DNA from 3 places in the Pedobacter jaeyakensis genome. Region 3 is predicted to be linked to each of the others. Evidence: riboswitches for the same ligand, from Rfam matches in the RefSeq annotation. Region 3 holds a riboswitch; each other region holds the start of a gene.
The links. A riboswitch is a leader RNA that binds a small molecule or an ion and turns the genes downstream of it on or off. The one in region 3 is predicted to bind S-adenosylmethionine.

Region 1: another riboswitch for S-adenosylmethionine. It lies ahead of ACXZ1K_RS12075 (cysteine desulfurase family protein); the one in region 3 lies ahead of metH (methionine synthase).
Region 2: another riboswitch for S-adenosylmethionine. It lies ahead of ACXZ1K_RS09860 (O-acetylhomoserine aminocarboxypropyltransferase/cysteine synthase family protein); the one in region 3 lies ahead of metH (methionine synthase).

The regions. Positions count from the first base shown of each region.
Region 1 is NZ_CM136921.1:2,699,697-2,702,978, reverse strand. It holds gene ACXZ1K_RS12080 (sterol desaturase family protein) at 1-962, opposite strand, end outside; gene ACXZ1K_RS12075 (cysteine desulfurase family protein) at 956-2,113, opposite strand; SAM riboswitch class I at 2,166-2,268, opposite strand; gene ACXZ1K_RS12070 (NAD(P)-dependent alcohol dehydrogenase) at 2,593-3,282, opposite strand, start outside.
Region 2 is NZ_CM136921.1:2,213,846-2,217,127, reverse strand. It holds gene ACXZ1K_RS09865 (trans-sulfuration enzyme family protein) at 1-1,030, shown strand, start outside; SAM riboswitch class I at 1,189-1,301, shown strand; gene ACXZ1K_RS09860 (O-acetylhomoserine aminocarboxypropyltransferase/cysteine synthase family protein) at 1,515-2,819, shown strand; gene ACXZ1K_RS09855 (homoserine O-acetyltransferase family protein) at 2,842-3,282, shown strand, end outside.
Region 3 is NZ_CM136921.1:1,336,888-1,340,169, reverse strand. It holds gene ACXZ1K_RS06065 (NAD(P)H-binding protein) at 1-273, opposite strand, end outside; gene ACXZ1K_RS06060 (ribosomal maturation YjgA family protein) at 339-734, shown strand; gene ACXZ1K_RS06055 (GIN domain-containing protein) at 791-1,405, opposite strand; SAM riboswitch class I at 1,655-1,764, shown strand; gene metH (methionine synthase) at 1,902-3,282, shown strand, end outside.

The sequences.
Region 1 (3,282 bases), 1.4 Mb from region 3:
TATGCATACAAAGCCGTTATAAAAATCAACATGAATAAACTCGCAACCATTTGTAAATTTAAGTAGCCCCTGAATTTGAAACGATATACCTCATCCCTTGTTTGTGGAAAATACCTTTTTTCCAGCTGTGTTCTAATATTCTGATTAAGCCGTGAAGGACTCCCAAATATAATTTTAAGTTTATCTTTGAAATATACCTTGCGTTTGCATGCCTCAATTAATTCCAAAAAATAGTGAAAATGCTGCCAAAGAAAGGAATAACTATTCACTGGGTGAGTCAGACCATACTTGGGTGGGGTTAACTCCTGCTGAAACGTACCAAAAAGTTTATCCCAGAACACAAATACATCACCATAATTTTTATCCAAATAGTGTTCATCGCTAGCATGATGGATGCCATGGATAGATGGCGTTACAAAAATATATTCCAAATATCGTAAATTCTTACCTAATTGCGTGTGCGTAAAAAACGAATACCCGCCGTGCACTACCAATATAGTAATCACCATATTAGGATGGAACCCAACGAATGGCAAAACACACCAAAAGCAATTTCGAATTAGAGCCTGGAAAACTGTAATTCTCGAGGCGACGGTTAAATTAAACTCTTCACTTTGATGATGAACGATGTGTGCGGCCCAAAATAGATTCACCTCATGTCCCAACCTATGATACCAGTACCAAACAAAGTCTGTAGAAAGGATCAGCAGTACCCAAACCCACCATACATTAGAGATTTGAAAAATTGCATGATTACTATAAATCCAGGCATATAGGCTGTAAAAACTTGCTGAGATCAGCAGATTCAGCAAACGTTCTGCAATTCCTACGCTAAGGTTACTAATTGAACTTTCATATTTAAAAACCTCCTTACGCTTATCCGCACTAGTAAGCCTATATTCCAGCCATAGGAAAAGGAAAAAAGCAGGAATTGCAAAAGCCAGGTAATTAACTGCTAGCATACGGAACTAATTTCTCTCAGTGCATCCTTCACATATAATGAAGCTAACCTGTCCACAGCCTCACTTACCTCATCTTCAGTCGTATATCTGCTAAATGAAAACCTGATATTGGTTTGCTTATTGGCTAATCCAAGCGCAGACAATACATGAGAACTGGATCGACTTGAGCAAGCACTTCCTCCAGAGGCACAAATTCCATGATGGTCAAGATAACTCAGCACAGATTGCCCATTTTCCGGATTTGGTAGTGAAACACTAAGTACAGTTGCCAAGCTTTGCTGTTTGCTGGCTGAGTGCCCATTAAATTTAATTCCAGGTATTTTGCTAAGTAAATCGTTAATCATTTTTCCTTTGACGTTTATAAAATGCTGATGATGTTGACTTAAATTAGTGTAAGCCAGTTCCAATGCCTTGGCCAAACCAACTATGCTGCTTACGTTTTCTGTACCACTTCGCAAACCTCGCTCTTGCGCACCGCCATTTAACATGGGTATTAGCCTTTCAGGGTTCCGAGCGTACAAAAAGCCAATACCTTTAGGACCGTGAAACTTATGAGCAGAACCTACCAGGAAATCTGCGCGTAGAAGTTTAGTATTGTATTGATACTGGCAGATGGACTGCACGGTATCCGTATGGAAAATTGCGCCGAAGCTTTGACAGACTTCAGCTATCTGATGAATATCGTTAAGGTTACCAATTTCATTATTGGCATGCATCAAAGAAACAAATGCACTTTCATTTTTTTCCAGCAACACCTGAAGATGAGGTATTGATAATGCTCCTTGGTCGTCATTCTTAACAAAGAACAACTTAATGGTTCCAGATTTCTCCAATTGCTTTAAGGTATTCAATACCGCGTGGTGTTCCAGTTGGGAAGTTATGGCCACCTTAATACCGTTGGCACGGATAGCAGAAACGATAGCAGTATTATCAGCCTCTGTACCCCCTGAGGTAAATATGATAGATTTAGGATCGGCATTTAGCAAATCTGCAATTGTTTTTCTGGATTGTTCAATAGCTACTTTTGCAGCTCTCCCCTCATAATGTGAGGAAGAAGGATTTCCGTAGCTTTCAAATAAATAAGGCTCCATCGCATTAAATACATCCCGACTAAGCGATGTGGTAGCTGCATTGTCTAAGTAAATTTTCATCTTTTAAACTTTAATTTTTAAGCTTACACATCCAGGTTTCCGACGGGCACAAATCTTATCTTACCGCAACCATGTTGCGGAAGGAGTTAGCACCTTATTAAAAACAGGTTGCTAAGACGTCAAAGGGCCTTTCCCTCAGTCTTTCTGGATAAGTAAACAATTAATAAACTAGTTTTTTATTAAGGGCTGCCTCAAAAAGACAGCCCTTAAAAACCAAATATAATTTAACGAGTTTTTTTAGAGCATGCTTCACAGCAGACCCCCATTTCAGGTTGCAATGAGTAAACAACCTGACTTCGGTATGGCCATCCAGCACTACCGGCTACAAACAAAACATGAATGCTGAATAGCTTTAATCTTGCATATCATGATGCAAATATAATAAAGACTACCAAATTAGTAGATTTAATTATAATATATTTTTAATCCATAAAAAAAGAGGCCAGAAGCCTCTTTCATAAATGTTTAATATCGTGTTACTACAATGTTGCAATATCAATTACAAATCTGTAGCGTACATCACCTTTTTGCATACGATCGTAAGCAGCATCAATATCTTTAATATCAATCATTTCTATATCCGAAACAATATTGTGTTCTGCACAAAAATCAAGCATTTCCTGAGTTTCCGCTATACCACCAATTCCAGATCCGGCAAGGCTTTTACGACCGCCTAATAAACTAAACGCAGCAACTTCTGCTGGCTTAGGTGGAACTCCGACACAAATCATCGTGCCGTCTGTTCTCAACAAGCTCAAATACATGTTAAAATCATGCTCTGCAGAAACTGTGTCCAGAATAAAATCAAAAGTGCCTCTCGCTGCTTTCACTTGCTCGGCATCAGTTGTTACTACGAAGTGATGTGCACCTAACTTTTTAGCATCTTCTTCTTTTTTTGGCGAAGTGCTTAAAACAGTTACTTCAGCACCAAAAGCCACACCGAACTTCACAGCCATATGACCCAAGCCACCTAGTCCAAGTACTGCAAGCTTATGTCCTTTGCCAACCTTCCAATGTCTTAAAGGAGAGTAGGTGGTGATACCAGCACATAATAATGGAGCTGTGGCTGCAAGATCTAATTTCTCAGAAATATGCAAAACGAACTCTTCTCTTACAACAATCGTATTACTATAACCACCATAAGTTGGTGAAGAACCATCACGCTCCAT
Region 2 (3,282 bases), 880 kb from region 3:
AGATGAAGATGGTGGCTATTCTGGTGGACATATTTATAGCCGCGTTAGTAACCCAAATCGCTCTAACCTGGAAAAAACTCTTGCCGAATTGGAAAAAGGTGTGGATGCATGCGCATTTTCTTCAGGTAATACGGCCGGCATGAGCCTGTTTCAAGCATTGAAGCCTGGTAGTCATATCATCGCCCCGGATGACATGTATTGGGGATTCAAGAAACAGCTTCAATCTATCTTTGCAGAAACGTTGGAATTTGATTTCATTGATCAAACAAATCTGGAACTGATTCAATCCCATATTAAATCAAACACCAAATTGATTTGGATTGAGACACCATCAAACCCCTTGCTTAAGGTAACCGATATTAAAGCAATTGCTAAGCTTGCAAAAGCACACCACCTCATACTGGCCTGCGATAGTACTTTCGCTTCTCCATGTCTTCAAAACCCAATTGTACTAGGTGCTGACATTGTAATGCATTCATCTACGAAATATATCGGTGGTCACAGCGATGTTTTAGGTGGAGTATTGATAACAGCTAAACAGGATGAGCTATGGCAGGCAATACGAAATGTTCAACAAATTGGAGGCGCAGTTCCTTCTCCATTCGATTGCTTCTTATTATTAAGAAGTATCAAAACATTGCCATACCGGATGCGAGCCCATAGTGAGAATGGATATGCATTGGCCAAGTTTTTAGAAACACATGCAGCGGTAGAACAAGTTTTTTATCCAGGATTGTCGTCACATCCACAATATGAAATAGCCAGAAAGCAAATGTCTGCGTTTGGCGGGATGTTGTCCATACTAGTTAAAGGTGGCGCTCAAGAAGCAAGGCGTGTTGTAAATGCCGTTAAAATATTTGCACAGGCTACCAGTTTAGGGGGCGTTGAGAGTCTGATAGAGCACCGCGCTTCAGTAGAAGGCCCAGACACTAAAACACCACAGAATTTAATTCGGATATCTGTTGGACTGGAACATATTGACGACCTTATTGCTGATTTGAACCAAGCTTTAAATCAATATTCTACATAAACAACGATGAAGTTTGTATAACAAAAAATAAATTATATATCTAATAAACAGATATTTGCTAAATTTTCAGAATTATATTTTGGTTTTTGAAGCTTACCCTATTACATTTGTATCAATATCTAGCAATAGCTAAGAAAGTCAATCCTATTTTCAGGTTTGATTTATAAAGAAGTGGCGAGAGACAGGCTCAATGACCCACTGGCAACCCTCCCAAATGGAGAAGGTGCCAATTCCTGACCAAAAAGCATGGTGCTATTTGGAAAGATAAATTGAAACAAGATGAAAAATGTAAAAATCTCACCGGATCAAACGAATTGTTTTATAGCCCAACATACCCGTTGTATGTGCTGTTGCATGCTATAGTTTGTAAATCTTCCATCTGTATTACCCATTCATTCGGAAGGCCCTTAAAAAGGGTACGGAAATTAAGTATGCCCCCACTGGGTGCAAATTCATTTTAACAGTTCACTATAAAAAAGAAAACATGTCAACCTCATATAAATTCGAAACATTACAATTACATGCTGGTCAGGAAATTGATCCGACAACTGGTTCCAGAGCAGTACCTATTTATCAAACTACCTCATACGGGTTTAAAAATTCTGAGCATGGTGCGAACCTTTTTGCGTTAAAAGAGTTTGGAAATATTTATACACGTATCATGAATCCGACCACGGATGTGTTCGAAAAAAGAGTAGCTGCTTTGGAGGGTGGTGTTGCGGCCTTGGCAGTTGGTTCTGGGCAGGCGGCACAGTTTATCGCTTTGAATAACATACTACAAGCTGGTGATAATTTTGTTTCCTCTTCTCATTTGTATGGTGGTTCTTACAACCAGTTTAAAGTTGCTTTCAAAAGATTAGGGATAGAAGTGAGATTTGCCAATGGCGATGACGAGCAAGATTTTGAGAGAAAAATCGATGCAAACACCAAAGCCATTTACCTGGAAAGCATTGGCAATCCGGCATTTAGTGTTGCAGACTTTGAAAAATTAGCTGCAATTGCCAATAAGTACGATCTCCCCTTAATTGTTGACAATACTTTCGGTGCTGCGGGCTACCTGTTCAGACCGTTGGAACATGGCGCGCACATCGTTGTTCAATCTGCTACGAAATGGATTGGCGGTCATGGAACAAGTATAGGCGGAGTGATCGTTGACGGAGGAAATTATAACTGGGGCAATGGAAAATTTCCTCAGTTTAGCGAACCTTCCGAAGGCTATCATGGTTTAATATTTAGCGATGTTTTTGGTGCCGCCGGGCCTTTTGGCAATATTCAGTTCATTATCCGTGCAAGGGTTGAGGGATTGAGGGATTTCGGTCCTGCGCTATCACCTTTTAATTCTTTTCTACTGACTCAAGGACTTGAAACACTTTCTCTAAGGGTACAACGACACGTAGACAATGCTCTTGACCTTGCGAACTGGTTAGAAGGCCATGAATCGGTAAAAAAAGTTAATTATCCAGGTCTTGAAAGTAGCCCATATCATGCCAACGCCAAAAAGTATTTAAAGCACGGTTTTGGCGCGGTATTATCATTTGAGCTTCATGGCGACCTTGAAAATGCATCTAAGCTAGTGGATAGTCTAAAACTAATTAGCCACCTTGCAAATGTTGGCGATGCAAAAACACTAATTATCCAGCCCGCAGCAACAACTCATCAGCAACTTAGTGAAAGCGAGCAGATCGCCTCTGGAGTGTCACCAAGTTTATTGAGAATCTCTGTGGGTATTGAGCATATCGATGATATTAAAGCAGATTTAGAACAAGCATTTGCAGCGATTCATCACTAAAATCAATTATTTCATCAACTGAATGAGTACTATTTCTACATATTTTCATAATGAACTTTTCGAATTTGAGAGTGGTAAAACCCTGCCCGGCCTTCAAATCGCTTATCAGACTTATGGTAAATTAAATGCAAATAAAGATAATGTTATTTGGGTTTGCCATGCCTTAACTGCTAACGCTGATGTTTTAGATTGGTGGAAAGGCCTCTTCGGCAACAATGATCTTTTTAATCCAGAAGAGCATTACATCATTTGTGCTAACGTATTAGGCTCCCATTATGGTACAAGCAACCCATTAAGTGAAAATACGGTAACCGGTCAGCCTTATTATCTTTCCTTTCCGGAATTTACCATAAGGGATCTTGTAGCAGCTCATCGATTGTTAGCAGCACATTTGGAGATTGAAAATATCAAAGTACTGATTGGCGGATCACTAGGCGGTCAACAAGCATTGGAATGGTCGATC
Region 3 (3,282 bases):
AGTATAATCAATTTTATATTGCGCAGCTTCACTGCCCGCCTGGGATTTTGTAGTGCCCATACACGAGAACATTACATCCCCTTTTAACAGGTGAGACCAACTTGAAGACTTGTCGAAATCAACCAAATGCTCTTCCAATTTTTTTGCAGAAATGCGCATAGAACGGCGCGTAAACACCATAACCTTTTCCAAACGGTTATCTGCGAGAAGTAACTTTACAAGTTCTTTACCTACCAGTCCGGTTGCACCAATCACCAATGCTATTTTTTTCATATTGTTAAGTCCTATTCATACAAAGTAAACAATTAACAATTAAGACACTACATTTGTGACAGGCAATGGCGAATACTAATAAAAATACAAAAACAAGACTGGTTTATCTATTACTCATTTTCATCGTAATTTTTGGAGGTCTCATGTCAAGGCGTATACCAGCAATACCTCCCGGGTTTGGTGATTTGCTGTGGGCAGTAATGATATTTTTAATGATTAGATGCTTAATCATCCGGGCCCGTATAAGCACTGTTGCAATATCAAGTTTATTAATCTGCTATGTAGTGGAATTTAGTCAACTCTACCACGCTTCGTGGATAGACCATGTAAGAGCAACAACTTTAGGTGCTTTAGTTTTGGGCCGGGGATTTTTATGGAGCGATATACTAGCGTATACAATAGGGGTCTTGACTTGCGTAGTAATAATTGGCTTCTCCAGTTTTAGAAGCAAGCTAACATAAAAATAGCGACTGTTATTTAATAGCCGCTATTTTTATATATATTGAAACGTATCTGCTTACTTGGCAATGGCCATTGATGATCTGTCTGCGATCATTATTTCCTCAGATGCATACTGTGAGGATTTTAAAGTGGCAAAATTGTTGAATTTTACATTATTCATATTACTTGCGACAATTGTACTTTGGTCTGCAGTTCCGCTGATTTTTAATACTGCGCTATCATTTACAACGCTGTAAATACTACCAACGGTTGCTTTAATCCTGGCAGTTGCACTTTGGCTTAAAAACAATTGAAGATATTTTACATCGAAGTTGTTGCTGGTTACCACCACTGATTGTCCGTATGCTTCAATGCGTTGAAGATCTTTAACAGTGATGTTGATGGTCACTTGCGATGATTCCATTGAATTGATGTATAGTGTTTGGCCCTTGCTCAATACTGAAGTTTTCTCAGGATTAAAGCTTTCCGTCCCTTGTACAATTTCTTTATCACCTTGTGTTAAAATGATCTTCACGTTTCCGCTAACCCAAATCTTGTTGAAATTTATAACTGAAGGAATTCGTGATGAGATGGTAGTGGGCTGCTGAGTTGCGAAAGTTGAGAAAGCGGAAGAAGTTAAAACTACTACTGTTAATGCTGCTGCGAATAATGTTTGTGTTAGAGTTTTCATGTCGTTTGATTTTTGAGGTCTTTTTTGTCGTTTTGTAATTAAGACGTAGGGATGACAAAAACGTTGCACGGCATTTTGGAATACTATACCAGTATTGGGTAAGTACCGACCAAACCCGAATATTATTCGACGAACGCCTCCATCAAAATTTAATTTCCATTCAGTCTTGCTACAGGCCCATATAGCGAACTTTATTCGTATTAATAGTTGTTTTTTTGGAAATGATTTTTCTTTGTTGCACTTTTGTACTGCTTATAGAGAAAGACGGAGGGATTAGACCCTGCGAAGTCTTAGCAACCTGTGCTTACAAGGTGCTACATTCTACTGAAGCCTGTTATTTGGCCTCTGAAAGATAAGTTAGTTGACGGCAGAGATGCCAATCGGTTAGCAGACTTTATCATTCTCGTTAAGCTTTGTTTATAATTCGTTCGGCACTTGTTTTGGCTCCGCCACTATCAAAAACAGCTTATTATCAACTCATATGGATACTATTTAAATGAACATTAGAGAAGAATTAGAAAAACGTATTCTGATCATCGACGGTGCAATGGGTACTATGATCCAGCGCTATGTTTTAACCGAAGAGGATTTTAGGGGAGAACGTTTTAAAGATCATCCTTGCGATGTAAAGGGCAACAATGATCTGCTCAACATCACGCGGCCGGATATTATCAAAGCTATTCATACAGAATACCTCAAGGCTGGAACTGATATTATTGAGACCAACACTTTTAGTACCCAACGCATTTCGCTGGCCGATTACCAGATGGAAGAGCTTGATTACGAAATGAGCTTTGAAGGAGCTAAAATTGCTAAAGAAGCCATCAATGAGTTCATGGCCAACAATCCCGACAGGAAATGCTTCGTTGCGGGTGCGGTTGGGCCAACAAACCGAACCCTTTCCATATCACCAGATGTGAATGATCCAGGCTACAGAGCGCTTACATTCGACCAGTTGGTTGATGCCTATGATGTTCAGATCAGGGGATTGGTTGACGGAGGTGCTGATGTACTGCTAATTGAAACAATATTCGATACTTTAAATGCAAAGGCAGCCATTTATGCAATTAAGCAATATGAAAAAATAATTGGTAGGAAAATAGAGATCATGATCTCAGGAACAATAACAGATGCTTCTGGAAGGACACTATCTGGCCAAACTGTGGAGGCCTTTTTGAACTCTGTAATTCATGCGAAGCCGCTAAGTATCGGCTTTAATTGTGCGCTTGGCGCAAAAGACATGAGGCCACATATTGAAGAACTATCGGCGAAGGCAGGTTGTTACGTATCGGCCTACCCAAATGCTGGTTTGCCAAATGAATTTGGTGCCTATGATGAAATGCCTCATGAAACTGCCCACCTGGTGGAAGATTTCATACAGCATGGGTTTGTTAACATTGTAGGTGGATGCTGCGGCACCACACCCGATCATATTGGCTGCATTGCTGAAAAAGCCAAGGGTATTGAACCAAGAAAAATACCTGAAATACCAGAATATCTCCGCTTGAGCGGATTGGAGCCTGTTGCGATCACGCCCGAAAGTATTTTTGTTAATATTGGTGAGCGAACAAATATCACAGGGTCTCCTAAATTCTCTAAACTTATCTTAAGCGGAGACTTTGAAGCTGCACTCACTGTGGCAAGACAACAAGTAGAAGGCGGAGCACAGGTGATAGACGTCAACATGGACGAAGGGATGATTGACTCTGAAGCCGCGATGACCAAATTTTTGAACCTGATTGCTTCTGAACCGGATATTTCTAAGCTACCGATCATGGTTGACTCATCAAAGTGGACGGTGATTGAAGCAGGTTTAAAGTGTTTACAGGGCAAAGGAATTGTAAACTCCATTTCTCTTAAGGAGGGTGAAGACAAAT